Regions from separate parts of the Paenarthrobacter sp. AB444 genome, predicted to be linked through region 3. Evidence: riboswitches for the same ligand, from Rfam matches in the RefSeq annotation. Region 3 holds a riboswitch; each other region holds the start of a gene.
What was found. Region 3 has a riboswitch for thiamine pyrophosphate ahead of thiO (glycine oxidase ThiO). Riboswitches for the same ligand answer to the same signal wherever they lie in the genome.
Positions count from the first base shown of each region.

Region 1: linked by a shared signal. The riboswitch ahead of PQ627_RS07980 (ECF transporter S component) and the one ahead of thiO (glycine oxidase ThiO) in region 3 are both predicted to bind thiamine pyrophosphate.
Region 2: linked by a shared signal. The riboswitch ahead of thiC (phosphomethylpyrimidine synthase ThiC) and the one ahead of thiO (glycine oxidase ThiO) in region 3 are both predicted to bind thiamine pyrophosphate.
Region 4: linked by a shared signal. The riboswitch ahead of thiD (bifunctional hydroxymethylpyrimidine kinase/phosphomethylpyrimidine kinase) and the one ahead of thiO (glycine oxidase ThiO) in region 3 are both predicted to bind thiamine pyrophosphate.

Region 1 is NZ_JAQZBY010000005.1:22,678-30,396, reverse strand. It holds gene PQ627_RS07985 (ABC transporter ATP-binding protein) at 1-875, opposite strand, end outside; gene PQ627_RS07980 (ECF transporter S component) at 875-1,495, opposite strand; TPP riboswitch at 1,574-1,709, opposite strand; gene PQ627_RS07975 (NUDIX hydrolase) at 1,883-2,572, shown strand; gene PQ627_RS07970 (DUF4235 domain-containing protein) at 2,598-2,858, shown strand; gene mnhG (monovalent cation/H(+) antiporter subunit G) at 2,934-3,323, opposite strand; gene PQ627_RS07960 (monovalent cation/H+ antiporter complex subunit F) at 3,313-3,591, opposite strand; gene PQ627_RS07955 (Na+/H+ antiporter subunit E) at 3,588-4,154, opposite strand; gene PQ627_RS07950 (Na+/H+ antiporter subunit D) at 4,151-5,719, opposite strand; gene PQ627_RS07945 (Na(+)/H(+) antiporter subunit C) at 5,716-6,216, opposite strand; gene PQ627_RS07940 (Na+/H+ antiporter subunit A) at 6,213-7,719, opposite strand, start outside.
Region 2 is NZ_JAQZBY010000004.1:244,322-252,040, reverse strand. It holds gene trmD (tRNA (guanosine(37)-N1)-methyltransferase TrmD) at 1-557, opposite strand, end outside; gene rimM (ribosome maturation factor RimM) at 554-1,087, opposite strand; gene PQ627_RS07680 (RNA-binding protein) at 1,217-1,459, opposite strand; gene rpsP (30S ribosomal protein S16) at 1,461-1,883, opposite strand; gene PQ627_RS07670 (hypothetical protein) at 2,120-2,557, opposite strand; gene PQ627_RS07665 (VOC family protein) at 2,643-3,551, opposite strand; gene PQ627_RS07660 (amidohydrolase family protein) at 3,629-4,711, opposite strand; TPP riboswitch at 4,808-4,915, shown strand; gene thiC (phosphomethylpyrimidine synthase ThiC) at 4,910-6,724, shown strand; gene PQ627_RS07650 (alpha/beta fold hydrolase) at 6,712-7,434, opposite strand; gene ffh (signal recognition particle protein) at 7,495-7,719, opposite strand, start outside.
Region 3 is NZ_JAQZBY010000006.1:96,270-103,988, forward strand. It holds gene moeB (molybdopterin-synthase adenylyltransferase MoeB) at 1-120, opposite strand, end outside; gene PQ627_RS09470 (TetR/AcrR family transcriptional regulator) at 127-861, shown strand; gene PQ627_RS09475 (DUF3107 domain-containing protein) at 912-1,136, shown strand; gene PQ627_RS09480 (hypothetical protein) at 1,171-1,473, shown strand; gene PQ627_RS09485 (thiazole synthase) at 1,561-2,358, opposite strand; gene thiS (sulfur carrier protein ThiS) at 2,362-2,598, opposite strand; gene thiO (glycine oxidase ThiO) at 2,633-3,877, opposite strand; TPP riboswitch at 3,869-3,989, opposite strand; gene thiE (thiamine phosphate synthase) at 4,017-4,700, shown strand; gene PQ627_RS09505 (RNB domain-containing ribonuclease) at 4,814-6,304, shown strand; gene PQ627_RS09510 (DEAD/DEAH box helicase) at 6,580-7,719, shown strand, end outside.
Region 4 is NZ_JAQZBY010000016.1:51,776-59,494, reverse strand. It holds gene PQ627_RS17605 (Rne/Rng family ribonuclease) at 1-1,780, shown strand, start outside; TPP riboswitch at 1,867-1,965, shown strand; gene thiD (bifunctional hydroxymethylpyrimidine kinase/phosphomethylpyrimidine kinase) at 1,956-3,473, shown strand; gene rplU (50S ribosomal protein L21) at 3,839-4,147, shown strand; gene rpmA (50S ribosomal protein L27) at 4,208-4,471, shown strand; gene obgE (GTPase ObgE) at 4,624-6,210, shown strand; gene proB (glutamate 5-kinase) at 6,200-7,381, shown strand; gene PQ627_RS17575 (glutamate-5-semialdehyde dehydrogenase) at 7,378-7,719, shown strand, end outside.

The DNA of each region.
Region 1 (7,719 bases), on a different contig from region 3:
CGGGAAACCGCCAAGTCCTGGGCCACGAGGAGCAGCTCGCTGGGACCGTCCGCCTGGAGCCTTGCCCGGGTCGCGGGAACGTAACCGGGTACCCATACGCCCGCTGCCATCAGCATGGATCGTGCCTCGGAGAGAACCTGGTCCGGCGGCCCGTCCAGGAGTGTTCCCCCACCGGCAGAACCGGGCTGCAGGACCACGATCCGGTCCACCATGTCCTTCCACACGGACACCCTGTGCTCCACGACCACCAGCGTGGCACCGGTCTTGTCCAGGCAGCGGCGCACCGCGTCCCGGACCTCCAGTACGCCTGCGGGGTCAAGGTTGGCCGTGGGCTCGTCGAGCAGGATCAGCCCGGGCCGCATCGCCAGAATGCCCGCCAACGCGAGCCGCTGCTTCTGGCCACCGGAGAGTGCCGCCGTCGGGTGGTCCAACGCCAAACCGCCGCCGGCAGCGGTACGCAAGCCGACGTCGTCGAGCGCTTCATGCACGCGGGACCAGATCTCGTCCCGGGGCACAGCCAAGTTCTCCGCACCGAAGGCGACGTCGTCGCCCACGCGCGAGAGGATCACCTGGGTTTCGGGGTCCTGCTGCATCAGTCCCGCCCGGCCACGGGACTCGCGGGGCGCGACGCCGTCGATCAGCAGCGAGCCGGTCTCGTCCGAGTCGTCTTCCTCATCACCCAGCACCCCGGTCAGGGCGTGCAGGAGCGTGGACTTGCCGGCCCCGGACGGGCCCAAGAGGAGGACCCGCTCCCCCGGTTCGATCCGCAGGTCCAGGCCCTGGATGGCAGGCGTGGAGCGCCCGGCATGCCGCCACCCCCACCCCTCGGCGGAAATGGCGGCAGGCTTGACCGTACCGCTCTGTGTGGCGGGCATCAGCTGAAGACTGGCTCCGAAGCGGCCTTGCGCGAGGCGAAGGAGCTGAGAACGCCCGTCTTCGCCAGACCGCGGGTGGCCACCCAGGAAAGGGCCCCTGCGATGATGGCGCCGGAAAGGGTGCAGAACGCGATGTAGGTGAGCTTGTCGACGGCCTCATAGGCGATGTTCCAGCCCCACGGGAGGAAGGAGTCGTTGAGGCCGCAGAAGAGTCCGGCACCTGCACCCGCGAGAAGCGACGTGGGCAGATTGAACTTCTTGTAGCGGAACGCCGCGAAGATGAGCTCGGCGCCGAGGCCCTGCAGGATGCCGGAGATCAGCACCGTGGTGCCGTACTGCGAGCCCATGATGAGTTCGCCGGTGGCGGCCACAGCCTCGCAGAACAGGGCTGCGCCGGGCTTGCGGATAATGAGCATGCCCAGGACTGCGGGGATCATCCAGCCACCGGCGATGAGGCCGGTCAATGGCGGGTAGGCCGCGTTCATGGGGATGGATACGATCGCGGCGCCCTGGGACCAGGCCCAGAAGATGACGCCGCCGGCGATGGCGATGAGGGCTGCCACTACGATGTCTACAACTCGCCAGCCGTAACTGGTCTTCTTCACGTTTACCGTGGTCATTTTTCTGCCTCCTGAGGTTACAGGAGGGGAAAGTGCTCCCCGGTTTCCGGCCGGCGTGCGCGCCGTCCGGACCCGGACACTCTGAGAAGCTCGACTCCCTTGCGCCGGTACTAACCGGATCAGGTTCGAGGGTCTGCGGCTGTCCGCACTCTCAGCGCCCTCGCGTCTCCTGCGTGGTGCAGGATTCGACGGCGGCGCTCCCCTGTCGTTATCAAATCTGCCCTGATGGGCTGGTTCAGTTTACACCTTGGCGTGCCTGTGAGGCCGGGCCAGGCGGGGTAGGCGGGGTCATATTCCGTCCTTGCCGTTGCGAGGCCCGCTCTGCGCCCCATTCCTCGCTCGTTGCACGCAGAGCAGGCCCCGCAACGCACCTGCGAGAATGACTTCATGACGGATCTTCCCGGTTCCAGCCTTCCCGACACCACGCCAGTGTCCGAGCCACGCCTCGCCGCCAGCGTCATCCTGCTCCGCGATACCCCATCCGGGCTCGAGGCGTTCGTCCAGCACCGGGTCAGCACCATGGACTTCGCTGCGGGAATGGTGGTGTTCCCGGGCGGCCGGGTGGATGCCGCGGATCAGGCCGGATGGGATTACCCGGCGGAACTTCTCCACAGCCACGCTGCCGCCTGGGGGCAGAGTTCGATTTCCTCGGATCCAGCCCAGGCACAGAAGGCCGCTGGGACCGTCCTTGCTGCAGCCATCCGCGAAGTCCAGGAAGAAGCGGGGCTGGCCATAGAGGCCGCAGCCCTGCGTCCGTGGGCCAATTGGATCACTCCCGTGGACATGCCCAAGCGTTTCGACACCTACTTCTACCTCGCCAAGCCCGCCCCGGAAGCACAGCCACGCCACCAGACCACGGAGGCCTGGCAATCACTGTGGATGCCTGTCAGCGGAATCTTGGCTTCCGAAGCGGAAGGCAGACTTAAGTTGATGCCGCCCACGTATTACCTGCTCAAGGAACTCGCGGCTTTCGACTCCGTGGACGCCGTTTGGTCGGCCGAGCACCCAGTGATCCCGGTGCTGGCGCCGGTCGGTTCCTTGACTGCGTTTCTCAAGGAAAGGGAGAGCCGCAGGTAGCCTGCCATACAGCTAGGCTGGGGGCATGAACCTCTTCTTCAAGCTGTTGGGCACCGGGATCAGCCTCGGCGCAGGCTTTGTCGGTACCAAACTCGTCAACAAAGGCTGGGAAAAGGCCACGGGCAACAAGCCGCCCACAGGCCATGACGACATGGAAACGAGCCTTCGTTCGGCCCTGACCTTTGCGTTGGTTTCCGCCTTCGTGAGCACGCTGATCCAAGTCCTCACCAGCCGGGGCACGCAGCGGGCCATTGCCCGTTTCGCGAAGTCGCAGGACATCGTCTAAGCAGGAGAAGCAACGCGGGGTCACTTATGGCCCATAAATCCCCTGGGGATGGGCCATAAGTGACCCCGCGTTGCTTTAGGGCTCCAGGGGCTCTTGGCCGGCGGCAGCCCTTTGGACTACGGCTTCGAGTTCATCTTTGGTGAGCTTCTCGCGGTGTCCGTGCTTGGTCCGGTACGCCGAACGTCCCACCATATGTGCGGAGACCGGCGCCGTGAGGAGCTGGAAGATCCACGCCACCAGCAGGACCGGCCACACCCACCAGGTGCGCATCTGCAAGCCGATTGCCGAGAGCATCAGGAACAGTCCGAGCACCTGCGGCTTGGTGGCGGCGTGCATGCGGCTCATAAGCTCCGGAAACCGCAGCAGGCCGATCGCAGCACCGAGCGACATCATCGCACCGACAATCAGGAACACGACGGTAACGGCGTCGATGACGACGTCCACGCCGGAGGCATCAGGATTCATTGCTGTGTTCCCTCCTCTCGGCCACAAAGCGGGCAACCGTTACCGAGCCGATGAACCCGATGATCGCAAGTGCTACCAGGAGCATCAGGTTGTTCAGGTGCCGGTTCACTGCCATGTCCACGGCGAGGGCTGCACCCACGATGGCCAGCAGGACATCGGAGGCGAGGACGCGGTCCAGCAGGGACGGACCGATCGCGATGCGGATGATTGCACCTGCAGCTGCGAGGCTGAGGATCACCGCCGTAGCCACCAAGACAAATTCCTTCACAGCGCTGCCCCTTCCAGGCCGGCCCGGGGTTCCGCTTTCAGCGCCTCGACCTCTTCCCGGGTGCCCATGATGCGGATCAGCCCGGCCTCGATGTTCTGGGTTTCGTGGCGTATTTTCGCGATGTCCGCTTCCCCGTCAATGTTGAGTGCGTGCAGGTACAGGGTGGACGTCGAACGGTCCACCTCCACCACCAGGGACCCGGGGATCAACGAAATGACGTGGCCGGTCGCAGTCACCATGAGGTCCGAATGGCTCCGCAAGGGAACAGCGACGACGGCGCTGCGCACCTTGGGCCCTTTGACCACCGCCAGGTACAGAACCACGAAGCTCGCTGCCACCACTTTCGCGAGGAAGACCACGGCGAACGGAATGGCGCGCAGGACGTTGAACCTGCCGCTGAGCTCCACGGGCGGGAGGTAAAAGAACTTGGCAACCAGCACGGCGATCAGCGCGCCGAAGAGCAGGTTTCCGGGGCTGAAGTCCCGCCACAGCGCACCCCACACGATGACCAACCAGATGAGCAGAGGCAGTTCCGTGCGGAACGAGGTCGGTTTGCGGCTCATTTGGCACCACTGTTCTGAGGCAGGGGCGGCACCTCAACGGCGTCGCCCAGCACGGAATGGATGTAGGCCGAGCGGTCCAACATGATTTCAGCCGAACCGTCCGCGATCTGGAAGAGAGGGCCGGCGAAGACCGTCAATGCCACACCGAACACCACCAACGCTGCCGTGGAACCCACCATGGTGCGCGGCAGCACTCCGACGTTACCGGGGGTCAGCAGCACGGGGTCCGGGTACTCGGCATCTTCGGGTTTGCGCCAGAAAGCCCTGTTCCAAACCCTTGCGATGGCCAGCAGGGTCAGGAGGCTGGTGACCACGCCGCCCACAACCAGCACGATCGCCAACGGCGTGCCGAGTTCCACGCCCGCCTGCAGGAGGCCAAGCTTTCCAAGGAACCCGGAGAACGGTGGAATACCTGCCAGGTTCATGGCCGGTACGAAGAACAGCAACGCCAGCAAAGGCGAGAGCTTGGCCAGGCCACCCAGCCGGTCAATGGATGAACTGCCGCCACGACGTTCGATCAGGCCCGTCACCAGGAACAGGCTGGTCTGCACGGTGATGTGGTGGGCCACGTAGAACACAGCCGCGCCCAGGCCGGACACCGAGCTGATGGCCAGCCCGAACACCATGTACCCGATATGGCTGACCAGGGTGAAGGACAGCAGACGTTTGATGTCGCTCTGGGCCAAGGCACCCAGAATGCCCACCACCATGGTCAGCAGCGCCACCACCATCAAGGGGACGTTGAGGGTGTCTCCAGGGAACAGGAGGGTTTCAGTCCGGACCATCGCATAGACGCCCACCTTGGTCAGCAAGCCTGCGAACACCGCTGTAACGGGGGCCGGGGCCGTGGGATAGGAGTCGGGAAGCCAGAACGACAACGGGAAGACAGCCGCCTTGATACCGAACGCCACCAGGAGCATCACGTGCAGCAGGTTCTGCGTGCCCGGGTCCAGTTCAGCCAGCTTGACCGCCAGGTCCGCCATCGTAATGGTCCCTGTGGCCCCGTAAATCATGGCAATGGCAATAAGGAACAGGACGGACGACACTACGGAGACCACCACGTACGTGACACCGGCACGGATGCGCGGACCGGTGCCGCCCAGGGTCATGAGCACATAGCTTGCCGTCAGCAGGATCTCGAAGCCGACGTAAAGGTTGAAGAGGTCACCTGTGAGGAAGGCATTGGAGACGCCCGCCACCAGGATGAGGTACGTGGGGTGGAAGATCGAAACGGGTGCTTCCTGGTCGCCGTCGGCCATGCCCTGGCCCGTCGCGTAGATCAAAACCGCCAGGCTGACCACGGACGAAACCACCAGCATGAGCGAAGAGAACTGGTCTACGACCAGCACCACGCCCCAAGGCGGCAGCCAGCCACCCAAAGTGACGGAGGTGGTGCCGCCGCTCCAAACGGAGAACAGCAGGAGGCATTCCAGGAGCAAGGTGCTGCTGAGGATGCCGATGCTGACTACCCGCTGGGCGGTCTGGTGCCGGATCAGCAGGAACGCCAGCGCGGCGCCAAGGATGGGGAGGAGGACGGCCAGCGGTGACAGGTTTGCGAGGTTCACGCGCTGCCCCCTTCCTGCCTTGTCGAAGAACTGGGTGTTTCCGTGGCTTCCGGGTGGAACCGGTCTGACGGACTGGACGGGGTGACCGCGAACTCCGAGGTCTCCAACGGCACGATGGCGTCGTCTTCGGCGTCGAAGCTGGGGGTTTTTGCCACGCGGACGTCTTCGAGGTCGTCCTGGATTTCGTCCTGGCGGGCAAGGACCCAGGTGCGGTAAATGATGCCGAGCATGAATGCTGTCACGGCGAAGGAGATGACGATCGACGTGAGGATCAGCGCTTGCGGGAGGGGGTCGTTGTAGGAATCCGGGCTTGTTTCCTTGCTGAAGAAGGGAGCCAGCCCGGCGTACCCTCCGGTGCTCAAAATGAGGATGTTGGTGGCGTTGGCCAGCAACATCAGCCCGAGCAGCACACGCGTGAGGCTGCGCTCAAGGATGAGGTAGATGCCGCAGGCGTAGAGAACGCCCATGACGATCAGCAGGGTCAGGTTGATGCTCATGCGGTACCTTTCCCGGAGGCGGAAGATTCGGCGGCGGTCTGGGCCCACGCGGCTTGCTCGGCTTGCTCAGCCTGTTCGGCCTGTTCTGCGGCGTCTTCCGCTGTCAGGGGCGCGCCTTGGCCTTCAAAATGCTCGTCGATTTCCGCACCGAGGCTCCGGAGGACATCCAGCGCCAGTCCCACCACCACGATGTACACGCCGATATCGAAAATCGTGGACGTGACGAACTTGACGTCACCGAAGACGGGCAGCCAGAACTCGATGATGGCGCTCTGGAACACCTGTCCGCCAAGGAACAACGGGACGACCCCGGAGGCTGCCGCCGTCGCGAGTCCCGTTCCCAAGAGTGTTCCGGCACTGACTGTCGCTGCCTCGCTCAACTCAAACCGCCCGCCCGCCAGGTAGCGGATGGTCAGGGCAAGCCCCGCGGTGAGACCACCGGCGAACCCTCCGCCGGGCAGGTTGTGACCCGCCAGGAGGAGGTAGATGGAGAAGACGATCAGCGAATGGAAGATGAGCCTGGTGACGACTTCGAAGATGATCGAACGCCGTTCGGGTGCCAACGTCCGGCCCGCTACCAGCCACGCGTCACGGGTGACCGCCGAGAACTTCCGGGCGACGGCCAGCGTGGCGCTCGCCCGGGAATCACGCTCGACGCCGGTGCGGCGCCCCACGCTGCCTTCCGGCACGGCTTCGGACGTTTTGATGCGGTCGCCACGGCTTCGGACGAAGATCAGGCTCGCCACGCCTGTGGCGGCGATCGCCAACACGGAAATCTCGCCGAAAGTGTCCCAGGCGCGAATATCCACGAGGGTCACGTTGACTACGTTCAAGCCGCCGCCGCCTTCATAAGCCAGGCGCGGGAAGTCGAGGGACACCGGGGTGGCCACACGGGCGCCCATCGCGTAGATCGCCACGAAGATCATGGTGATGCCAAACGCTGCCCCGATGATGACGCGGATGACCCTGAGCCGTCCGCCGGTCCTGTCCCGCAGCTCAGCAGGGAGGCTGCGCATGGCAAGGACGAAGGCCACCAGCACAATGGTTTCCACCAGCATCTGTGTCAGGGCCAGGTCCGGCGCGCCCTGCAGCGCGAACATGAGGGCGATGCCGTAACCGGTGACCGACACCATCAGCACGGCGAGGAATCGCTTGTTGGCCCGGACTGCGGCCAGGGCTCCTACCACGATTCCCACGCCCAGCACCATCTGCAGCGGCGAGTTGGGGTCGACGAAGTAGATCCCCTCAGGCAACGGTTTGTTGGCCATCACGATGGCAGCCAGGGGAACGGCGAAAGCGACAGTAAGGATCACTGCCAGGTAGAAGTACAGCGAACCCCGCTGGGTGCGGCCGGTGATCCAGACCGCAACATCATCCAGCGCGCCAATGGTGTTCTGGTACGCACGGTCGCCGTCGACCCAATCGGGGACCAGGCCCTGGAGGCGGGCAACGAGGTTGCGGCCGTAGAACATCGCCGCGCCCAGCACGAACGTTATCGCTGTC
Region 2 (7,719 bases), on a different contig from region 3:
GTGTAAACGGGGTACTCCAGAAGGCCATCGGAATGGGACTCCTCGATCAAGGATTCGGGATTGCCGACCACTCCGGGAAGGAGGCGGCCGATCGCTTCCACCATGGCCAGGACGGCAACTTCGCCTCCGTTGAGTACGTAGTCGCCGAGGCTGACCGGGCGGACCGAGAAGTGGTCGCGGGCCCAGTCGATGACGCGTTCGTCAATGCCTTCGTAGCGACCACAAGCGAAGACGAGCTGCTCTTCCTCGGCGAGTTCATAGGCCAATGCCTGGTTGAAGCGCTCCCCCGCAGGTGATGGAACGATGAGCACCGGCTTGGTGCCCGCCTCCCCAGGGATCAAAGACTCAAGCGCCTGCGCCCACGGTTCGGGCTTCATGACCATACCGGCACCGCCGCCATACGGGGTGTCGTCGACCGTCCGGTGCCTGTCCGTGGTGAAGGTACGGAGATCGTGGACGTTAAGCTCGAGCAATCCATCCTGCCGGGCCTTGCCTATGAGCGAGAGCTCCAGCGGGGCAAGGTACTCAGGGAAAATGCTGACGACATCGATCCTCATTCAGCAGGCTCCCCGGCGCCTTCGTCATTGAGCTCGAACAGGCCCGCCGGCGGAGTGATCAGGATGTAGCCTTCCTCGACGTTGACCTCCGGGACGATTTCATCGACGAAGGGAACCAAAATCTCCTTGCCGTCCACGGATTCAATGACCAGCAGATCCTGGGCGGGCATGGTGTTCAGCGCCGCGACCTTGCCCACCGTTTGGGCACCCACGCGGGCCTGAAGGCCAACGAGCTCGTGCTCGTACCAGCCTTCCTCGCCGTCGTCGTCGAGTTCTTCCGTTTCGATGAACAGCTTTGCCCCACGAATGGCTTCGGCGGCGTTGCGGTCCGCGATCTCCTCGAAGCCGAGCAGCAGGATGTCCTTGTTCCACCTGGCGCTGCGGACAGTCAGCGGGCCGGCTGAGGCCGGCTCCACGACGAACTCGGTCCCCGCGACGAAACGCTCTTCGGGCGCGTCGGTGAGTACCTGCACCGTCACCTCGCCACGAATGCCATGGGGTTTGCCGATCCGGGCCACCTGGAGCTGCATGGGTTCCTCTGAATTCTGTTGTTCCGCGCCGCCGGGCAGTCGCGGTGATGAAGTGTTGGATAAAGCAATCCGGCCCCTCCACCATATTCGGTGAAGGGGCCGGACCTAAGACAAAAAGTGCTGAGCGCGTTACCGGCGGCGGTCGGTATCGACGACGTCGACCCGGACCTGCTCGCCACCAGCCAAGGCAGCAACCACAGTGCGCAGTGCGCGTGCGGTACGTCCTTGACGGCCGATCACCCGTCCGAGGTCCTCCTGGTGAACGCGCACCTCGAGGGACTCCCCGCGACGGTTGTTCCTGGCACTGACCTTGACATCCTCAGGGCTGTCAACGATCCCACGGACCAAGTGCTCGAGCGCTTCTGCCAGCAACTTACTCAGCCTCGGTGGTCTCTGCTTCAGCCTCGGCCGGAACCTCAGCAGCGTCGTCCTTCTTGGCCTTCTTGGTGATGGCTTCCGGGATGATGACGGAACCCTTCTCCGGAGCTACGAAAGCTTCCTTCGGAGCTTTGGTCTTCAGGGTGCCTTCCTGGCCCGGGAGGCCCTTGAACTTCTGCCAGTCACCGGTGATCTTGAGGATCGCGGCAACCTGCTCGGTCGGCTGGGCACCAACGGAGAGCCAGTACTGAGCGCGCTCAGAGGCGACCTCGATGTACGACGGCTCTTCGGTGGGGTGGTACTTGCCGATTTCTTCAATGGCACGGCCATCGCGCTTGGCGCGGGCATCCATGACGACAATGCGGTAGTACGGTGCGCGCATCTTACCGAAGCGCTTAAGGCGAATCTTTACGGCCACTTTTGTGGTCACTCCTGTTTCTGAAACGGGGTTGAACCGGGCGTTCTGCACCCGTGGGGCGGGCCATACTTGGCGGTTCGAAGGACAAGACACGAGCACGGAGAGAGGGGCCGCACCGATCGAGTACCTGTCTATTGTGCCAGATGCCCGCGGCATTTACGACTTACGCCGCACGGGCCGGTGAGTTCTTGGTCACACTCGGTGGCCGCGCGACCACCGGACGGCCGGCGGACAGGTCATTCCGACCAGACGTAAAGCCCGGCCCGCTCAGCCTTTTCCACGTCCGCAGCGAGGGCGGCCAATTGCTGGACATACTGCCGTGACTGCGCGGCCTCGAAGGGCATATCTTCCTGCGCAGCCCAAGCAGCAGCGACGTCGTCGAGGACATTTGCTTCGCCCTCGCTTTCGTAGGTGAGCAGTTCGGCCAGCGCCCTGACCATCGCCTCCGGAACACCGAGCAGCGCGTCACTGGTGACATCCACCAACGCGAGTTCGTAGTCGGCGCCAGCAGCATGGACTGCCTGTCCCGCCAGGTCTCCAAGCTGTTCCACTTCGTAGTCCGTGATGCCGTTGATCCGGACTGCGGGGCCGGCAACATCGGCACCTTTTTCCAAGGCAGCTGCCCGCTTGAGTGCTTCGTCGTGGGTGGCTACAAAAATTTCGGCAAAGCCCATGGAAAGTACTCTCAATCCTTCGTGCTGACGGGGCATGGGGCCCAGGACAGGTGGTCCTGCACCTTCACTGCCCAGCCTAGTGCAGCTAAGCGCCTGCCTGGACTCCGGGAGTTGAATCAGGACGGCGAACTGCCACCCGCAATTTGTTCCGCCACGGGTCTTCAAATTGCAATTCAGCGCCCGTGTGGTGGTTCTGCACTCCGGCAACCCGCAGACGATCGGCCAGCGCGCCAACGTCGTCCCCCGTGGGGACCTCAATGAGCACTTCGCCGAGTCCCAAGGTGTCCTTCCGGGGACCCGCACCGCGGCTGTTCCACACGTTCATGGCCATGTGGTGGTGGTACCCACCGGCAGAGACGAACAGCGCCTGGCCATGCCACCCAGCCGTCTTCTCGAAGCCCAGGGTCTCGACATAGAAGGTGTGGGCCGTCGCGACATCGCCAACCTGGAGGTGGACGTGCCCTACCCCGGCCGCAGCCTCGTGCTGGCCCGTGACCGCGGCTTCGCTCAGGTGTTGCTGGAGGAAGCGCTGCGGCGGAAGTGCCACGTTGTCCATGACCACATTCTTGCCGTCCCACTGCCAGCCGTCGCGCGGCTTGTCGTAGTAGAGCTCAATGCCATTGCCTTCGGGGTCGGTGAAGTAGAACGCCTCACTGACGAGGTGGTCGGCGCTTCCCACGAAGGCCCGGGGCTCATAACCGGCGGCTGTTGCGATGGTGGCAGCCAAGGAGGGCTGGTCCTGGAAGAGGATTGCGGTGTGGAACAGCCCGGCCTCACCACGCCCTGGCAGCTGGAGACCGGTTGCGGGCGCCAGATGGACGACGGGCTTGCCGACCCGCCCCAGGTAGAGGCCACCGTCCTGCTCGGCCACTACTTCCAGCCCCAAGGCGCGCTGGTAGTAGTCACTCATGACTTTCATGTCGCCGACTTTGAGCATGACAGTGCCCATGGCGAGGTCGGCAGGCAATAGGTCCTGGTTGGATGAAGCGGACATGTGAAGCTCCCGGTGTCGATGCGGCCGCCTTTCGGCTCGTTCTACCTATCTAAATTACTTGAAGCTTCAATTTATTCCTAGCGGATCAGCTGCCCTCGAAGGACGACGTGCTTCAGCGCGGAAACGGCAGCCAGATTCCGGCGCGGATCCTCATGGCAGATCACGACGTCGGCACTCGCCCCTTCGCTGATGGCCTCGGCTCCCAGCCACTTGCGGGCGCCCCAAGTGGCCGCATCGAGGACCGCTGCGGGCGGCAGGCCGGCGTCGTGCAGTTCCTTCATCTCGTCTGCGATCCGGCCATGCCGGATGACGCTGCCCGCGTCCGTACCGGCATGAATGGCTACTCCGGCCTCGTACGCCTCCACCACGCGTTCATGCCTGCGTTCCCAGAGGCGCGTCATGTGGTCCGCGTATCCCGGAAATTTGGGCGCGGCCTGGGCGGCGATATCCGGGAATGTGGCGATGTTGACGAGTGTGGGAACGATAGGAACGGACTGCTCCACGAGCCGTGGAATGTGGCGTGGCAACAGACCCGTTGCGTGTTCGATGCAGTCGATACCGGCATCAAGCATGTCGTCGATGGTGTCTTCGGCAAAGCAATGTGCCGTGACCCGGGCGCCCTCGTCGTGGGCGGCGGTAATGGCGTCCTTGACCGTCTTCGCCGGAAAGGAGGCAGCCAGGTCACCAATGCCCCGGTCAATCCAGTCGCCCACCAGTTTCACCCAGCCGTCGCCGTCGCGGGCTTCCTTCCGGACGGTCTCGACCAACTGCTCCGGCTCAATCTCGTGACCCAATCCGCGCAGGTACCGGCGGCTTCGGGCTATATGGCGGCCGGATCTGATCAGGCGGGGCAAGTCCTCGCGCTGCTGCACCCACCGCGTGTCGCTGGGCGATCCGCAGTCGCGGATGAGCAGGGTTCCCGCGTCCCGGTCCGCCTGGGCCTGCGCGAGGGTGGTGGGCTCATCCACCGCTCCACCGGCGCCCAGTCCGATGTGGCAGTGGGCATCAACGAATCCCGGCAGGACCCAGCCGTCAAGCACGCTGTCCGGTTGCTCCTTGGGGCGCTCGAAAGTAAGGGTGCCCCCAACGGACCACATCCCGCGTCGTTCCTGATCTGCGGCGACGAGCACGGGTCCGCTGAATTCGATGATGTTGGGCATGCCAGAATCCTAGTCCGCTACAGGGCCGGCTAGTGCAGCCAACATCTGACCAGGTGCCATGTGACTGGGTGGCGCACGGGAGCTGTGGTAGCTTCGTCATGACCACACGGGGGCCCTTGCAGGGGCTGAGATCGGGCTGAGGCGGCCTGCGACCGTTGAACCTGTCCGGGTAATGCCGGCGAAGGAAGTGAGTAATCCTTGAGCACCATCGAAACACAGCACAGCCCTGCCCAAAACGAGGTTGTTACGCAGTCCCTGAAGTCCCATTCGCTGGCCTACGTCGAAGACCCAGCCACGGGCATCCGCGTTCCGGTGACCGAAATTTCGCTTGAGCCCTCCCCCAATGGCCAGTCGAACCCACCACTGCAGGTGTACCGGACGGCCGGCCCCGGGAGCGATCCCGTAGTGGGCCTTGAACCCTTCCGGGCCGCCTGGATCGAGGCCCGCGGCGACACTGCCGCGTACACGGGCCGTGAACGCAACCTGCTCGACGACGGCAAGGCGGCTTTGCGGCGGGGCGCCGCCTCTGCCGAATGGAAGGGTGCCCAACCGGTGCCCCGCCGCGCCGTCGAAGGCAAAACCGTCACCCAGATGCACTACGCACGGCAGGGAATGGTAACGCCCGAAATGCGGTTCGTGGCGCTGCGTGAAAACTGCGATGTGGAACTGGTCCGCAGCGAAGTTGCCGCCGGCCGGGCGATCATTCCCAACAACATCAACCACCCCGAGTCCGAGCCCATGATCATCGGCAAGGCCTTCCTGGTGAAGATCAACGCCAACATCGGAAACTCGGCTGTCACCAGTTCCATCGCGGAGGAAGTGGACAAACTGCAGTGGGCAACCCAGTGGGGCGCTGACACTGTCATGGACCTGTCCACCGGCGACGACATCCACACCACCCGCGAGTGGCTCATCCGGAACTCGCCGGTACCCATCGGCACAGTGCCCATCTACCAGGCGCTGGAGAAGGTCAATGGCGAGGCCAACAAGCTCACATGGGAGATTTTCCGCGACACCGTGATCGAGCAGTGCGAACAGGGCGTGGACTACATGACCATCCACGCCGGTGTGCTGCTGAGGTATGTGCCGCTGACCGCCAACCGCGTCACGGGCATCGTCTCCCGCGGCGGATCCATCATGGCCGGATGGTGCCTGGCCCACCACCAGGAAAACTTCCTTTACACGCACTTCGACGAGCTATGCGAAATCTTTGCCCAGTACGACGTCGCGTTCTCCTTGGGAGACGGCCTGCGCCCGGGTGCTACTGCCGATGCCAACGATGCCGCACAATTTGCTGAGCTGGATACGCTGGCCGAACTGACCCAGCGAGCCTGGGAATACGACGTGCAGGTCATGGTGGAAGGTCCCGGGCATATTCCGTTCCACCTGGTCCGTGAGAACGTCGAACGGCAGCAGGAACTGTGCAAGGGGGCCCCGTTCTACACGCTGGGACCGTTGGTCACCGACGTCGCTCCCGGCTATGACCACATCACCTCGGCCATAGGTGCCACTGAAATTGCCCGGTACGGCACAGCCATGCTCTGCTACGTCACCCCCAAGGAGCACCTGGGCCTGCCCAACAAGGACGACGTGAAAACAGGAGTAATCACCTACAAGATCGCGGCGCATGCAGCAGATCTGGCCAAGGGACACCCTGGAGCCCACGAGCGCGATGACGCCCTGTCCAAAGCCAGGTTCGAATTCCGCTGGCGGGACCAGTTTGCCCTGTCCCTGGATCCGGTCACTGCGGAGTCGTTCCACGACGAAACCCTGCCGGCAGAGCCTGCCAAGACGGCACACTTCTGCTCGATGTGCGGTCCAAAGTTCTGCTCCATGCGCATCAGCCAGGATATCCGCGACGAATATGGCTCGGCGGAGTCACAAGCGGCCATCGCAGGGATGTACGACGACGCGAGGGCAGAGGGCATGCGGGAAAAGAGTGCTGAATTCCTCGCCGCCGGCGGGAAGGTATATTTGCCGGAACTTCAAGTCCCGCGAACTCAGGATGCCTGAACCGACCGGGTCCGTCCCACGTCTGCAACGAAGCTGCGGATGATGTGATCGCCGTCGGATGAATCCTGGGGCCGGTGCCCGCCCGCTGCAACGCGGCGGAGGGCACCGGTCTCCTGGAGGTACGCGGCAATTTCCTCGTACAGGGGTTCCCACCCGCCCGTCAGGACAAGGGTGGGTACTCCGGGAACGATGTGCAGCGGCGCTTCCCACGGGGGCGCCTGCAGCCTCAAGCGGCGGGCCGAGCGCTGTGCCTCAAGGGTTTCCAAGCCACCCGTTTCAGCAGAGAAGGCACGCAGGTAATACTCGCGGTGGTAATCGGCGTCGTTAAGCTGGCCCCGCACCTCATACAGCGGTTCCATCAATGCGCGGTAAGAAGCAGTGGCCGGAAGCTCCGCAGTCAAGGACAGGCAGGCCGGCTCCACCAGGACCAGGGAATGGATAAGGTCCGGGCGCTCCACGGCTGCCAGCATGGCAGGAATGGCACCTTGCTCATGCGCCACCACGTGACCTCCGCCCGAATCAGCCAGAGCCTGGATCACGATGGCAACATCGGCAGCGACATCGGACTCCACGGGCTCGGCCACGGGATCGAAGCCGTGCCTGCGGAGAAACAGGGCGTCGTAGCGAAGGGCCATTCCGTGCTGCTTCGGCCACGCCGCAGCACCGAAACTGCCCACTCCGTGAAGGAAGACTACGCGCTGCTTCTGCATTGGTTCAGCCTATGCGACGGCTCCGACATCCCAACCTGTGCCGCTGGGATGCCAGCGCGGTTATTTGCCGAGGAACTTGTCGAAGCCCTTGGGAAGGTTCAGCGATGACGGATCGAAGTCCGCTGCGCCCTGGCCGAAAGCTGCACCCTTGGGAGCTGCCGAAGCTGCATTTGCCCGCTTGGCCTCGGCATCGCGCAACTCCTGGGCCGCCTTGGCCGGGTTGCCGGACCGCGCCTTCTTCTTGGGGGCGTTCTTGCCGTTCTTGCGTCCGCCGCCAGGACCACC
Region 3 (7,719 bases):
GGGAATGATGAGATGCCGTGAGTACCGCTCCACCTCTGCCGGCGTGAGCCCGGCGGCCGGTTCGACGAGGGGTGGCAGGACTGTGGGCGCGGCGGAGTGGGCAGCAACAATTGAGGCCATACCCCAATGTATGCCTGCCGATGCCGCCGGGTCATATTACCCACCGGTAGAGTGGTCATAACTGCAAAGGAAAGGCGGCAGACTGTGGCTGACGGCACACGGGCAAACGATGAGGCACCCGCAAAGCAGGAACGGGCCGTTGCACCCCGTTCACCAAGGCTGCCCAGGGACGAGCGCCGTGCACAGCTGCTGAACGCCGCCTTGGAAGTCTTCGTTTCCAACGGATTCCATGGCGCAGCGATGGACGAAATCGCTGAAACCGCCCATGTGAGCAAGCCGGTGCTGTACCAGCACTTCCCGTCCAAGCGGGAGCTCTACATGGCCCTCCTGGACAGCCATTTGGCAACACTGACGGACTTGATGCTGGGCGCCCTGAACTCCACCACGGACAACAAGGAACGCGTCAAGGCTGTCATGCGCGCCTATTACCGGTTCATCGCCGACGACGACCAGGCGCACCGCTTGGTGTTTGAGTCCGACCTCATCAATGATCCCGACGTCAGCTCCCGCTTGGAGACGTTCAACAAGACCTTCGCTGACGCCGTCGCGCATGTGATCGCCGAGGACACGAAACTTCCGCCCCTCGAGGCCCAGCTCCTGGGCCGCGGCTTGGCAGGAATGGCCCAGGTCAGCGCCCGGTATTGGCTGGAAACGGATGGAAACCTTGACCTCGATGTAGCCAGTGATCTGATCTATCGTTTAGCTTGGCGCGGAATCAGTCGATTCCCCAAAGAGTCCTAGGCTACAAATAGAGGACTGACTTAACACTTGATTGGCTTGGAGGCCTTGCTGTGGAAGTAAAGATCGGCATTCAAAACGTTGGCCGTGAAATTGTGCTCGAATCCGCTCTGGATGCTGACGCCGTCGCCAAGATCGTGGCCGAAGCCGTGTCCAAGGGCTCGGAACTGCGGCTGACCGACGAGAAGGGCCGCCAGATCATCGTTCCCGGAAACGTGCTGGGCTACGTGGAGATCGGTGCCGAGGAAGTCCGCCGGGTCGGCTTCGGTGCACTCTGACACTGATCCGCCCATCTGCCGCTAAGGAGTTCCCATGCTTTCCCTCGTCATCGTGGTCCTGGTTACCGTTGCCACTGGCTTCATAGTCTGGGCAAACGACAAGCGGCACAGCAGGTATGGAATTGCGTTGCCGGCCGGTGTTTCAGCCGCGGTCGGTGCCCTGAGCTGGGTAGCTTTCATCAGCGCAGGGCTTGGGTACCAGCCGGGCGCAACGTGGATCCCATGGGTCCTGCCGATGGTGCTCGGCACCGCGGCAGCAGCGGGCGTGGTTGTCTATCTTGGTCGCACGCGCACCAAGCACGACACCGAGGCCCTGACCAAGGCGCTGCGTCTCTAGGGCTCAAACGTCTCTAGGCCTTAAACAAGGATGACCATCACCGCGAGGTGATGGTCATCCTTGTTTAAGGCCCGGGTTTAAGCCCGGCTAGAGGAACTCTGCCCGGCCTTCCATGGCAGAGGACGCCAGGGCGTGCTCACGTTTCGGAATCCGGCCTGCCTGCTTGGCGAGCCGCCCCGCGATGACGGCATGCTTGAAAGCCTGCCCCATCTGCACGGGGTTCTGGGCGCGGGTGACGGCAGTGGCCAGCAGGACGGCATCGCAGCCCAGTTCCATGGCAAGGGCGGCGTCGGAGGCTGTGCCTATACCCGCGTCCAACACCACCGGTACGGAGGCACGGGACACGATGAGTTCAATATTGTGCGGATTGAGGATCCCCAGTCCGGTTCCAATGGGCGAGCCGAGCGGCATGACGGCCGTGGCACCCAGGTTCTCCAGACGCAGCGCCAGGACGGGATCGTCGTTGGTGTAAGCGAAGACCTTGAAGCCCCTGTTCACCAGTTGCTCCGTTGCTTCGACCAGCTCCACCGCATCGGGCAGGAGCGTGTGTTCGTCCGCAATGACTTCCAGCTTTACCCAGTCGGTCTCCAAAGCCTCACGGGCGAGTTCTGCCGTCATCACCGCGTCCTTTGCCGTGAAGCAGCCCGCCGTGTTCGGCAGGACACGGATGTTGTTGTCCACCAGGAGCTGGAAGAGCGAACCTGTTTCAGCGGTCGAGTAGCGCCTCATGGCCACTGTTGTGAGCTCGGTTCCCGAAGCCAGGAGCGCGGCTCCCAGGCCGTCAAGGCTGGGCGCACCTCCAGTGCCCATGATCAGCCTGGAGCCCAGTTCGACGCCGTCGATCACCAATGCGTCGGTGCGGACTTCCGTGTTTGCCTGGGTCATCGTTCAGCCTCCCTGTACTGCGGTTACGAGTTCGAGTTCGTCGCCGTCGGCCAGCGCAGTAGCCGCCCATTGGCTCCGCGGTACCACCTCGGAATTGCGGGCGACGGCGACACCCAGCTTTCCGCCGTCGGCCGCCTGTCCCCGGTGGTCCAGGGCGCGGCCGGTGACGGCGGTGACCACACTGCTGACAGAAGCGCCATCGAGCACTTCGTGCACGGCGCCGTTGAGCTTGATGTTCATACTGTTTCCTTGCTGTGGAGAGAGCAACGCGGGGTCATTTATGGCCCCCTGAAGGGGTTGCCATGGGCCATAAGTGACCCCGCGTTGCGTTGAAGCGGTCAGGGCGGAAGATGGACCAGCGGGGGTCGGTGGAGCCACTCAGCAGCTCCCCCACGATCGCGGCGGCTATGGGAGTGAGGAGGACACCGTGCCGGAAGAATCCCGTGGCGATCACGAGGCCTTCAACCTCGCCGGTGGAGTTGCCCACACGGCCCAGCAACGGGGCGTTGTCCGGAGTTCCTGGTCGTGCGCGGGCCGTTGCCTCCAGGAGTTCGAGTTCAGCAACCGCAGGCACGAGAACCTGCGCGTCACGCAGGAGTTGGTAGACGCCACCGGCCGAGACGGCGTTGGACGTCGCGGACAGACTGTCCTCGCGTTGCGTAGCGCCGATCACCACGGTTCCGTCCTCCCGCGGAACGATGTACACGGGCACTCCGCGGACCATCCCCCGGACTGTGGCGGTGACCAGCGGACGGAGGTGGGCCGGGACGCGTAGTCGGAGGATGTCTCCGTAGACCGGCCTGACTGGAAGGCTGAGTCCCTCGGGAAGGCCCTGCAAGTGAGGGGCTCCCAGCCCATTGGCCACGACCGTTTCGGCCGCGTGGACGGTGCCGCCGTCTTCAAGCTCGACACCGGCAACCCGGTCGCCGTCCCACAACAACCCGCGGGCCGAGGCCTCAACGGCGAACCCATCCCCGGCCCCCTTCACCCAGCTGCCATCATCCGGCGAATGCGCGGCAAGGACCGCCAAAAGGTGGCTCGCCAACTTCCGCGGATCAACCTTGTGATCAGCGGGAATGTCGAAGGCACAGGAAATTTGCGGGCTCAGCAGTGGTTCGCGGTTCCGTGCCTCACGCAAGGACAGCGGCTCAACCTCCAGGCCCGCCGAAAGCTGAACCGAGCGAAGGTCTGCGAGCGCCCTGCGGTCGGCGGCGTCGGCACCCACGGCGAGGGTCGGCGTCGTGCTGTATCCGGTGGCTTCCGTGGGCTGAGGCAGGCTGCCCACGAATGACGGCCACAATCGGGATGACTCGACCATGAGGTCCAGGAGGTCTTCTTCCTGGTAGTGGAGTTCGCTCACCGGTGCCAGCATTCCGGCAGCCGCAAAGGTAGCGCCGCTGGCCGGCGCCGGGTCGATGAGGGCCACGGAGCGGCCCAGCTTCCGCAATTGATGGGCAATGCCCAGGCCGATGACGCCTCCGCCAATGACAGCGACATCTGCGTGAATGGCTTCTGCCATCTGATTCCTTCCCTACGCCGGTACTAGCCGGATCAGGTCAAGCGGTCGGCTCTTAAGCCCTCTCAGCCGGACGGTCACAATGATGGTCGTCGCGGCTCCCGCGGTACGTGCCCAGTTTAGAGGAACTAGTGTGGTTTCCATGACCCAGCATCAATCCCTCGCCTCGGCCCGCCTCTACCTGTGCACTGACGCGCGCAAACGCCAAGGCGATTTTGAAGACTTTGTGGACGCAGCTTTCCAGGGCGGAGTGGACATCATCCAACTCCGCGACAAGGCGGTGGAAGCTGCTGAGGAATTGGAATTGCTGGCCGTCCTGCGCAGCGTTGCCGAACGCCACGGACGGCTCTGGGCAGTCAACGACCGTGCCGATATTGCCAGTGTTTCCGGGGCTCCTGTGTTCCATGTGGGCCAAAAGGACCTGCCCCTGGAGGTCGCCCGTACCTTCTTGCCCCACCCTGCCGTCATAGGCCTGTCCACCCACACTCCCGAGCAAGTGAACGCGGCCATCACCGCCTCGCCCAGCGACCCGGGCCTGGACTACTTCTGTGTTGGCCCGGTATGGGCAACGCCCACCAAGCCCGGCCGCGACGCCGTGGGAACCGGCTTGGTCACATATGCCGCGGAAGCGATCAAGCGCGCTGAAGAGACCACAGGCGGGGCCGTTGATTTGCCCTGGTTCGCGATCGGTGGAATCGACCTTGGCAACGTAGAAGAGGTACTCGCAGCCGGTGCCAGCCGCATCGTCGTCGTCCGCGCCATCACCGAGGCGGAAGACCCGACGGCGGCAGCGAAGTCGATGCTCGAAGCCCTCGACGCCGCTTAGCGGCAACTCCGCACGTTAGCGACGGTAATAAGCCCGCAGTCGCTTGGCGGCTGCGGGCTTTTGCCTGGTGGGCGTCCAAGACTATCGGCCTGTTTCGGGCTACGCTGACTTTCGTGTCACATCACCGGATAGCGCCCAACGTCGACGATTCCTCGGACCAGCTCGCCGCAGCCCTCGCGGCCCTGCGGACGGAGCTTGAGCTGCCCGGCGAGTATCCCGCTGAGGCCGTGCAAGAGGCGCGTGACGCCGTCGAATCCCTCCGCCTGCCCGGGCGGGACCTCAGGCATGTCACCTTCGTGACCATTGACCCCGCGACCTCCACGGACCTTGACCAAGCGCTGTACATCGACCGTGCCGGCGAAGGGTACAAAATCCTTTACGCGATCGCCGATGTTCCATCCTTCGTAGCACCCGGAGGAGCCCTGGATTCGGAAACGCGGCACCGGGGTCAAACACTCTACGCGCCGGACGGGCGCATTCCTTTGCACCCTGAGATCATCAGCGAAAACGCCGGGAGTTTGCTGGCGAACCAGGACTGCGGGGCCTTCGTCTGGGACTTCGATCTGGACGCCAAGGCGGAGGTGGTGAGCGTTTCCGTGGCGCGGGCAACCGTGCGAAGCCGCGCCAAACTCAGCTACGCCGGCGCACAGCAACAGATAGACGAGGGAACTGCACCGCCCGTACTTCAGCTCCTCAAGGAAGTTGGACTTAAAAGGGTCGAGCTGGAGCGGCTTCGTGGCGGGGCCAGCCTCAACATGCCCGAGCAGGAAATCGTCCAGGTGACCGACGGCGGGTACAGAATCGTCGCGGCGCCGTCCTTGCCGGTGGAGGACTGGAATGCGCAGATCTCGCTCATGACGGGGATGGCGGCGGCACAACTGATGCTCGATGGCAAGATCGGCATCCTGCGGACCATGCCTGCCCCCGATGAAAGATCACTGCAGCACTTCAGGCGGCAAACTGCAGCCCTGGGCAAGCCCTGGGACGGCAAGGTCTCCTACGGTGAGTATCTGCGGACACTGGACGCTTCCGATCCGAAACAGCTGGCCATCCTGCACTCCGCCGGAACATTGTTCCGGGGCGCCGGCTATACCCCTTTTGACGGCGAAGTGCCCGAAACGGTGATCCAGGCAGCCATCGGCGCCCCCTACGCCCACACCACTGCTCCCCTGCGGCGGCTCATTGACCGCTTTGTCCTGGTGATTTGTGAAGCGCTGTGCAACAACAAAGAGATCCCGCGCTGGGCACGCGAGGCCCTGCCGTCCTTGCCCGAGATCATGGGCGCTTCCGATCAATTGGCAGGGCGGTTGGAACGTGCGGCACTGGACACGGTGGAGGCCGCGCTGGTGGCGGGACATGTGGGCCAGGAGTTCGACGCCGTTGTCATTTCCGGTTCCAAGCCATCGAACGGAAACGGCAACAACGGCAATGGAACCAGGGGCAACGGCAATGGCAACGGCGTCCCCTATGGCGTTGTCCAGATCGCCGAGCCCGCAGTCACGGCACGGTGTGACGGCGAACTGGAGTCAGGTACCAAGGTGCGGGTACGCCTCGTAAAGGCGGAAATTGCCACGCGGGAGATCCGGTTTGAGCTTCTGGGCTGACGCGCTTCAGTCACCGATCCGGGCTTTATGGCTCCCAGAGGATAGACTGGGCGTGTAGTAATGGATGCCCGGTCGTTGATTCAGTTAATTTTTGAACTCAACAAGCCCGCCCCTACGCGATCTTGAGATGTACCAACTGGTCACCAGTGCCAGTACTTAGATAGCCCGCGATCGGCTTCCACTGGAATTGCTTGCGCGCCCGTTCTGCTCCGGTACGGCTATGCCATCCCGTTGAGCATGCAGCGCCAATGCCTAAATGAATAAGGAAACTCCCTGTGAGTGAATTGCACACCCATGAAGTCCTGACGGACTCCACCGGAACCGAGACCATCGAACCCGAGGAAACGATCACCTCGGACGAGACGCCCCACGAGATCGAAGAAAAGTCGTTCGCCGACTACAACGTCCGCGCGGACATCGTTGAGTCACTGGCCGACGCCGGAATCACGCACCCCTTCCCGATCCAGGCCATGACGCTGCCCGTGGCCCTGAGCGGCCACGACATCATCGGCCAAGCCAAGACGGGCACCGGCAAGACGCTGGGCTTCGGCATTCCCGCCCTGCAGCGGGTCATCGGCAGGGACGACGCAGGCTACGAGAAGCTTGCCGTTCCTGGCGCCCCGCAGGCCTTGGTCATCGTTCCCACCCGTGAACTTGCCGTGCAGGTTGCCAACGACCTCCAGGCTGCATCCCGGAAGCGCAACGCCCGCATTGCCACCATCTACGGCGGCCGCGCCTATGAGCCCCAGATCGAAGCACTGCAGAAGGGCGTCGAGATCGTCGTCGGCACGCCCGGCCGCCTGATCGACCTCTACAAGCAGAAGCACCTGAGCCTCAAGAACGTCAAGATGGTGGTCCTGGACGAAGCCGACGAGATGCTGGATCTCGGCTTCCTTCCCGACGTCGAAACTCTGATTGCCGGCACCCCCGCGGTCCGCCAGACCCTCCTGTTCTCGGCCACCATGCCTGGTCCGGTCATCGCCATGGCACGCCGCTACATGACGCAGCCCACCCACATCCGGGCCGCCGACCCCAACGATGAGGGCCTTACCAAGCGCGACATCCGCCAGCTCATCTACCGTGCACACAGCATGGACAAGACTGAAGTTGTGGCCCGCATCCTCCAGGCCAAGGGCCGCGGACGCACTGTCATCTTCACCAAGACCAAGCGCACTGCAGCCAAGGTCGCAGAGGAATTGGTGGACCGTGGCTTCGCCGCCGCTGCCATCCACGGCGACCTGGGCCAGGGCGCCCGCGAGCAGGCCCTGCGGGCTTTCCGCAACAACAAGGTGGATGTTCTGGTGGCAACCGATGTCGCCGCCCGCGGTATCGACGTCGAGGACGTCACCCACGTCATCAACTACCAGTGCGTCGAGGACGAGAAGATCTACCTGCACCGCGTTGGCCGTACCGGC
Region 4 (7,719 bases), on a different contig from region 3:
CACAAGCCAGATTTCCCTCCCGGGCCGCTACCTGGTGTACGTGCCCGGTGGATCCATGACCGGTATCTCCCGCAAGCTGCCCGACGTCGAACGCAACCGCCTCAAGCGGATCCTCAAGGACCGCCTGCCGGAAAACGCCGGCGTCATTGTCCGCACCGCCGCTGAGGGCGCATCGGAAGAAGAACTGACCCACGACATCAACCGGCTGCGCGCGCAGTGGGAGGGCATCGAAGGGCAGGCTGCCTCCACCAAGGTGCTGGCACCGGAACTGCTCTACGGCGAACCGGACCTCACCATCAAGGTGGTCCGCGACGTCTTCAACGAGGACTTCTCCAAGCTGATCGTCTCCGGTGACGATGCCTGGGACACCATCGAGGCCTACGTCACCTACGTTGCTCCCGATCTGGTGGGCCGGCTCGAAAAGTGGACCAAGGACCAGGACATCTTCTCCGCTTGGCGCATCGATGAGCAGATCCACAAGGCACTCGAACGCAAGGTCTTCCTGCCTTCCGGTGGTTCGTTGGTCATCGACCGCACTGAGGCCATGACCGTGGTGGACGTCAACACCGGTAAGTTCACCGGCAGCGGCGGCAACCTCGAGGAGACAGTCACCAAGAACAACCTTGAAGCTGCCGAGGAAGTAGTCCGGCAACTTCGCCTGCGTGACATCGGCGGCATTATTGTCATCGACTTCATCGACATGGTGCTGGAATCCAACCGCGATCTCGTGCTGCGCCGCCTGGTCGAATGCTTGGGCCGCGACCGTACCAAGCACCAGGTTGCTGAAGTGACCTCGCTCGGTTTGGTGCAGATGACGCGCAAACGCATGGGTACCGGACTCCTTGAGGTCTTCGGTGAACAGTGTGAGCATTGCGCAGGCCGCGGTGTCGTGACACACGACGAGCCCGTGGAGCATCGTCGTGCCAACGTGGCGGCTGTCGAGCAGCACCGTCCCAACACCGAGGCGCAACAGCCCACCGCGCGCACGGAACGCAAGCGTCGTCGCGGCAAGGGAGGAGCGCAGGGGGCAGCCGAAGCACCCGCCCAGGTCCACACGGCGCCCTCAGCTCCGGCTGCCCTGGCGGCACACCCGGAACCACAGGACCCTGCGCGCCAGGCAAAAGCTGAAGCGACCCGTGCAGCGCTGGCGACCATTGCCGCCGCAGCGCATGCTGCCCACCTGCACGATGACGAAATCCACAAGGCCGAAGAGCTGGCACGGGCTGCCGGGCGGCACGAGGCCGGGACAGGATCCATTTCTGCTGCGGCAAAGGATGCTCCAACCGACCAGGCCACTGAGGCCCACGATGCCGCCGTCCGTGAAGCGCGCTCCACCCCGGTGCTGCGCTTCGGCGGCGAAGAGGTTGCGCTGCCTTTCGTCGAACACCATGACGAGCCGCAAACGTCCAAGCCTGCCATGAGCCTGGACCGATTGGCCGAGGCGTTCTCGCACCTCGGTGCCGCTCCGTCCGCCGAGGAAGAGGGCGCTTCGGAGAGTGCAGCGGCTCCAGCTGCCGGGGCGGCCCCGGCAGCCGCCGCACAGGTTCCTTCGTCCGGAGAAGCTCCTGCGGCTTCGAGGGGTCGCCGGGGCCGCCGCAACCGCAGTGCCAGCAGGGCACAAGGTGCGGCCAACGAGACCAGTGTTGAGCACCACGAGGAAGCTGCCACAGCTGCCCAGGGATCGGCACACCAGTCCAAGGCGCCGGCAGAACCGGTCCGGAAACCGGCTTCGGAGGAACCCATCATCCTGGGTGTCGGCGTGCCTGCCTCCGAGCTCTGATCGACGTCAGTGGTTTCGAGGGCCCTGTAATATCCGCCAGGAGCGGGCATTACGGGGCCCTCGCCCTTTTCGGTGCGTTAGGCTGGGGGACTGACACGGGGTGCCAGGCGGTGGGCCGGGCTGAGATCCAGACCCGTTGAACCTGTCCGGTTAGCACCGGCGAAGGGATGTCCTCATGGCCGAGTTGTCATATTCCTCTGTGTATCCGCTGGTGGCGGACCACAGGCAGACCCCACGGGTACTGAGCATCGCAGGCTCAGATCCCTCCGGAGGCGCCGGGATCCAAGCAGACCTTAAGAGCATCGCCGCCCACGGCGGTTACGGAATGGCTGCCATCACGGCCCTGACCGCACAAAACACCCAGGGTGTCAGTGCCGTCCACGTACCCCCGGTGGAGTTCCTGCGGCAACAGTTGACCGCGATCAGCAGCGACATCGCCATCGATGCCGTCAAGATCGGCATGCTGGGGGACGCAGAGGTGATTGATGAAGTCCGCAGGTGGCTTGGGGAAGTGCATCCCGCCGTCGTCGTCCTTGACCCGGTGATGGTGGCCACCAGCGGTGACCGCCTCCTGACGGAGTCTGCCGTCGAGGCCCTTCGTTCCTTGCTGCCGTTGGCGGACCTCATCACGCCCAACTTGCCGGAACTTGCCATATTGTTGGGCGAGTCTGAGGCGGCCGATTGGGCTTCGGCCCTGGAGCAGGGCAAGCGCCTTGCCGCGGAATGCGGAAACACCGTCCTGGTCAAGGGCGGTCACCTGGCTGGCGCCGAGTGTCCGGACGCGTTGATCAACACCGTTGGCTTGTTGCACCAGGATGTCGTCGAGGTAGCCGGTCCACGGATTGAGACAAAGAACAGCCATGGCACTGGGTGCTCGTTGTCGTCGGCGATGGCCACCGTCCAGGTACGTACGGGTGACTGGGAAGCGTCGTTGCGCGAGGTAAAGCCGTGGCTGCTCCAGGCGCTGAGGGGTTCAGTTGAGCTGGAGGTCGGCGAAGGCAACGGACCAGTGGACCACTTCCATCACCAGCGCAAGCTCCAAACGGGCGGGTTCGCTGCCATCTTGTGGAAAGAAGCCGTCCCTGAGCTTGAAAGAATCCATGAGCTGAACTTCATCCAGGAACTGCAGTCCGGGCAGCTGCCGGAGCCTGCATTCAGTTACTACCTGGCACAGGATGCCATCTATTTGAATGGCTATTCCAGGGTGCTGGCCCGGGCCGGCGCGTTGGCGCCAACTGAAGAAGAACAACTGTTCTGGGCCAAGGGATCACAGCAGTGCCTCGAAGTGGAATCGGAACTGCACAGGAACTGGCTGAGTACCCGCGAGGCATCGGGCGTGACGGGACCAGTGACCAAAGCCTATGTGGACCACCTGCTGGCCGCTTCGACGTCGGGCAGCTATGCAGTGGTTCTGGCCGCGATCCTGCCTTGCTACTGGTTGTACGCCGAAGTAGGGCAGAAGCTCCATGCCGCCTTTGTGGAGGCGGGGGCTTCAGCCGCCCACCCTTACGCGGAGTGGCTGAGGACGTATGCGGACGAAGCTTTCGCCGCTGCCACCCGCGAAGCGATCAACTTCACGGACGCAGCTGCACTCTCAGCTACCGCTCGTGAGCGTGCGGACATGCTGGAGGCCTTCAGGCAGTCCTGTCGCTATGAGACCGCGTTCTTTGACGCTCCCAGGCTTCACGCCTAGGGCACCATTCGTCGCTCGGGCAGCAAAGCCGGCTTCCTCCGCGCGCCGGATCGCGTGATTCGTTGCCGAACCCTGTAGGCTGTATGGGCACGGTGCCGGGAGAGTCCGTTACGACTCGTGACGCAAGTCACGTGGCAGCCTCCGGACCCGGCCTCATTTGCAGCTGAGGGTCAAACTAGCGTAATCTTGATCTTCGGTGCTTACGCCAACACTTGGGTTATGCCCCGTGGAATTGTTCATGGGATGACTCGCGGGCTTCGATCAGGAGTCCACGGCGTTGAGGCACAGCGCGAACCCAGCCTCATTTCCGGCTCAGGTTCCGCACGCAAATTTAGTTATAAACGTCGAGAGAAGTGAGTACCCAAGTGGTGTACGCGATTGTCCGCGCAGGCGGCCGCCAAGAAAAAGTTTCCGTTGGAGACTACGTAACGCTGAACCGCGTCCCCGGTGGAGCCGGCAGCACGCTTGAGCTGCCCGCCTTGCTCCTGGTTGACGGCGACAAGGTCACCTCCGCTGCTGCGGAACTGGCCAACGTCAAGGTCACGGCTGAAATCCTCGAAGACCTCCGTGGTCCGAAGATCGTCATCCAGAAGTTCAAGAACAAGACCGGCTACAAGAAGCGTCAGGGTCACCGTCAGGAACTGACCAAGATCAAGATCACCAGCATCGCGTAACTTTCGTTACCGCTGTTCAGATTTTCAGTTTCCCCAGAAATTTAGAGGCAGGCATTTCACATGGCACACAAAAAAGGCGCGAGTTCCACTCGCAACGGTCGTGACTCCAACGCACAGTACCTGGGCGTCAAGCGCTTCGGCGGTCAGGTAGTTTCCGCCGGCGAGATCATCGTCCGCCAGCGTGGAACCCACTTCCACCCCGGTGCAGGCGTCGGTCGCGGTGGCGACGACACCCTGTTCGCCCTGCAGGCCGGTGCGGTTGAGTTTGGTACTCGCCGCGGCCGTCGCGTAGTGAACATCGTTGCTGCTGCAGCTGCAGAGTAACAACAAGTTCTGAACCGGTGGAGCGGGCCAAACGGCCCGCTCCACCGTTCTTTTAACCGCATTACAATCGACTAGGGCGCCCACGGCGCACTGGTTTTGCAACAGCGCTGGCAACAGCAACAACGCTGGAAACAGCAACTGAGGAGATCCACGTGGCGAGCTTTGTAGACCGGGTAGTACTGCACGTATCCGGCGGAACCGGCGGCCACGGCTGTGTCTCCGTAAAGCGCGAGAAATTCAAGCCGCTCGGGGGTCCCGACGGCGGCAATGGCGGCAATGGCGGCGACGTCATCCTTCGTGTCTCGGCGCAGACAACCACGTTGCTGGACTACCACCACGCACCCCACCGCCACGCCACCAACGGTGGCCCGGGCATGGGTGACTGGCGCGGGGGCAAGAACGGCGAAACCCTGGTTCTTCCGGTACCCGACGGCACCGTGGTCAAGACCAAGGACGGCGAAGTCCTGGCTGACCTCGTGGGCGAGGGAACCGAATACGTTGCAGCTGCAGGCGGCCAGGGAGGCCTCGGCAATGCGGCCCTGTCATCGCAGAAGCGCCGGGCTCCCGGATTCGCGTTGCTCGGCATCGAGGGCGAATCCAGCGACATCGTCCTGGAACTGAAGTCCATTGCCGACATCGCACTCGTCGGGTTCCCCTCTGCCGGCAAGTCCAGCCTGATTGCCGCCATGTCAGCTGCGCGCCCGAAGATCGCCGACTACCCCTTCACTACGCTGATTCCCAACCTCGGCGTGGTGCAAGCGGGCGATGTGCGCTTCACCATTGCCGACGTCCCGGGCCTCATTGAAGGTGCCAGCGAAGGCAAGGGCCTCGGCCATAACTTCCTGCGGCACGTGGAGCGTTGCGCAGCGCTGGTCCACGTCCTTGATTGCGGAACCCTGGAATCCGACCGTGATCCCCTGTCGGACCTGGCCATCATTGAGGCCGAGCTTGAGAAGTACGCCGTTGATATGAGCTATGCAGGCGTCGACGGTGAAGTTGTTCCGTTGAACGAGCGTCCCAAGCTCGTAGTCCTGAACAAGGTGGACCTTCCTGACGGCAAGGACATGGCAGAGTTCGTCCGCCCCGACCTTGAGGCACGCGGTTACCGCGTCTTCGAAGTATCGGCGACCAGCCATGAGGGCCTGCGCCAGCTCGGCTTCGCCATGGCCGAGATCGTCAAGGCTGCGCGGGACGCCGTCGAGGTTGCCCCACCCAAGGTGGCTGCGCCGGTACTGCGGCCACGTGCGGTCAACGAATCCGGTTTCAAGATCCGCCGCGAGGAGAAGAACCTCGAGCCGCTGTTCCGCGTCCTGGGTGAAAAGCCCGTGCGCTGGGTCAAGCAGACCGACTTCACCAACGAGGAAGCCATCGGCTACCTGGCGGACCGTCTCGCCAAGCTTGGTGTTGAGACTGAGCTGTTCAAGGTCGGCGCCAAGCCCGGCGATACCGTGGTCATCGGTGAGGACGACGGCGTCGTCTTCGACTGGGAGCCCACCATGATGGCCGGTGCCGAACTGCTGGCAACGCCGCGAGGCACCGACATCCGTATCGCCGACATCGGCGACCGGCCCACCCGCTCGCAAAAGCGCGAAGAGCAGATCGAGCGCCGCGAAGCCAAGGCTGCAGCACGCGCTGAGCTGGAAGCCGAGCGCAAAGCGGGCATATGGACTGAATCCGTCAGCGGTCGCCGCGCGCGGACAGTGAGGGAGAGCACGCTGGATTCCGGTGATGACGACTAGGACCATCGAAGCTCCCGGGGAAGCGGCAGGATTGGAACGCCAGGGGATAGCTGACGCCAAACGGATCGTGGTCAAGGTGGGTTCCTCCTCCTTGACCAGCATCAAAGGCGGCATCTCCGAGAAATCCCTGACCCAGTTGGTCAACGCCCTCGCCGGGAAGCGAAACGCAGGCACCGAGATCATCCTGGTGTCCTCGGGCGCCATTGCCGCCGGGTTGGCTCCCTTGGGCTTGGCCAAGCGGCCCAAGGATCTCGCCACGCAGCAAGCAGCAGCGAGCGTCGGCCAGGGGCTCCTGATGGCGCGCTACACGCAGGCCTTCAACGCCCACGGGGTCACTGTGAGCCAGGTTCTGCTGACAGCCGATGACCTCATGCGCCGTACCCAGCACACCAACGCCTTCCGGGCCCTGGACCGGTTGCTTAACCTCGGTGTCGTGCCGGTGGTCAATGAGAATGACACCGTGGCCACCCACGAAATCCGTTTTGGTGATAACGACCGCCTCGCGGCACTCGTGGCGCACCTCGTCCGCGCTGACGCGCTCGTGCTGCTCTCCGACGTCGACGCCGTCTATGACGGTCCTCCCTCCCAGGGGGCCCGGCGCATCCCGCTGGTCCGAGGCCCCCAGGATCTGGAGGACGTGACCATCGGCAAGGCCGGCAAGGCCGGTGTTGGAACCGGCGGCATGATGACCAAGGTCGAGGCCGCCTCCATAGCCGCCGGATCGGGCATCCATGCGCTGGTAACTTCCACGGCCAACGCAGCAGCCGCCCTGGCAGGGGAGGATGTCGGAACCTGGTTCGCGGTGAACGGCAGCCGTAAACCTGTCCGCCTTCTGTGGCTGGCCCACCTGGCTACGGTCCACGGCAGGTTGACTCTCGACGACGGCGCGGTGAAAGCCGTGCGCGACCGGCACCGCTCGCTGCTTCCGGCAGGTATCGCGGGGGTCAGCGGTGACTTCGAAGCCGGTGATCCCGTGGAGATGGTGTCACTGGACGGAAGCATCGTGGCCCGCGGGCTGGTGAATTACTCATCCCAGGAGCTTCCCCGCATGCTGGGCCGAACCACGCAGGAGCTTGGCCAGTCCCTGGGGCAGGGCTATGACCGTGAAGTTGTTCATGTTGACGATCTGGTGCTTCTGCAGAGGCCCCGCTCATCTAAACTGGGTGCATGACTGAAGCGCTGACCCCTGACGCCCCCGTGATCTCCGACGTTACCGGTACCACCGGCCACGCACCGGAGAACCCTGCGGCAGGTCGCCTTCCGCTGTCACCGGAAGAGCTTGAGGCTGCAGTCCACGCCATTGCCGACCGTTCACGCAAGGCTGCCCGTCGCCTTGGGCAGGCGAACCGCGCGTGGAAGGACCGTGCGCTTCGTGCCATCGGTGCCGCGTTGCTGGAGAACCGCAAGCACGTACTCGAAGCCAATGCCAAGGATGTCGCCGCAGGCCGCTCCAACGGCACGTCCGCAGCCCTTCTAGACCGCCTTACCTTGACTCCGGAGCGTATTGAC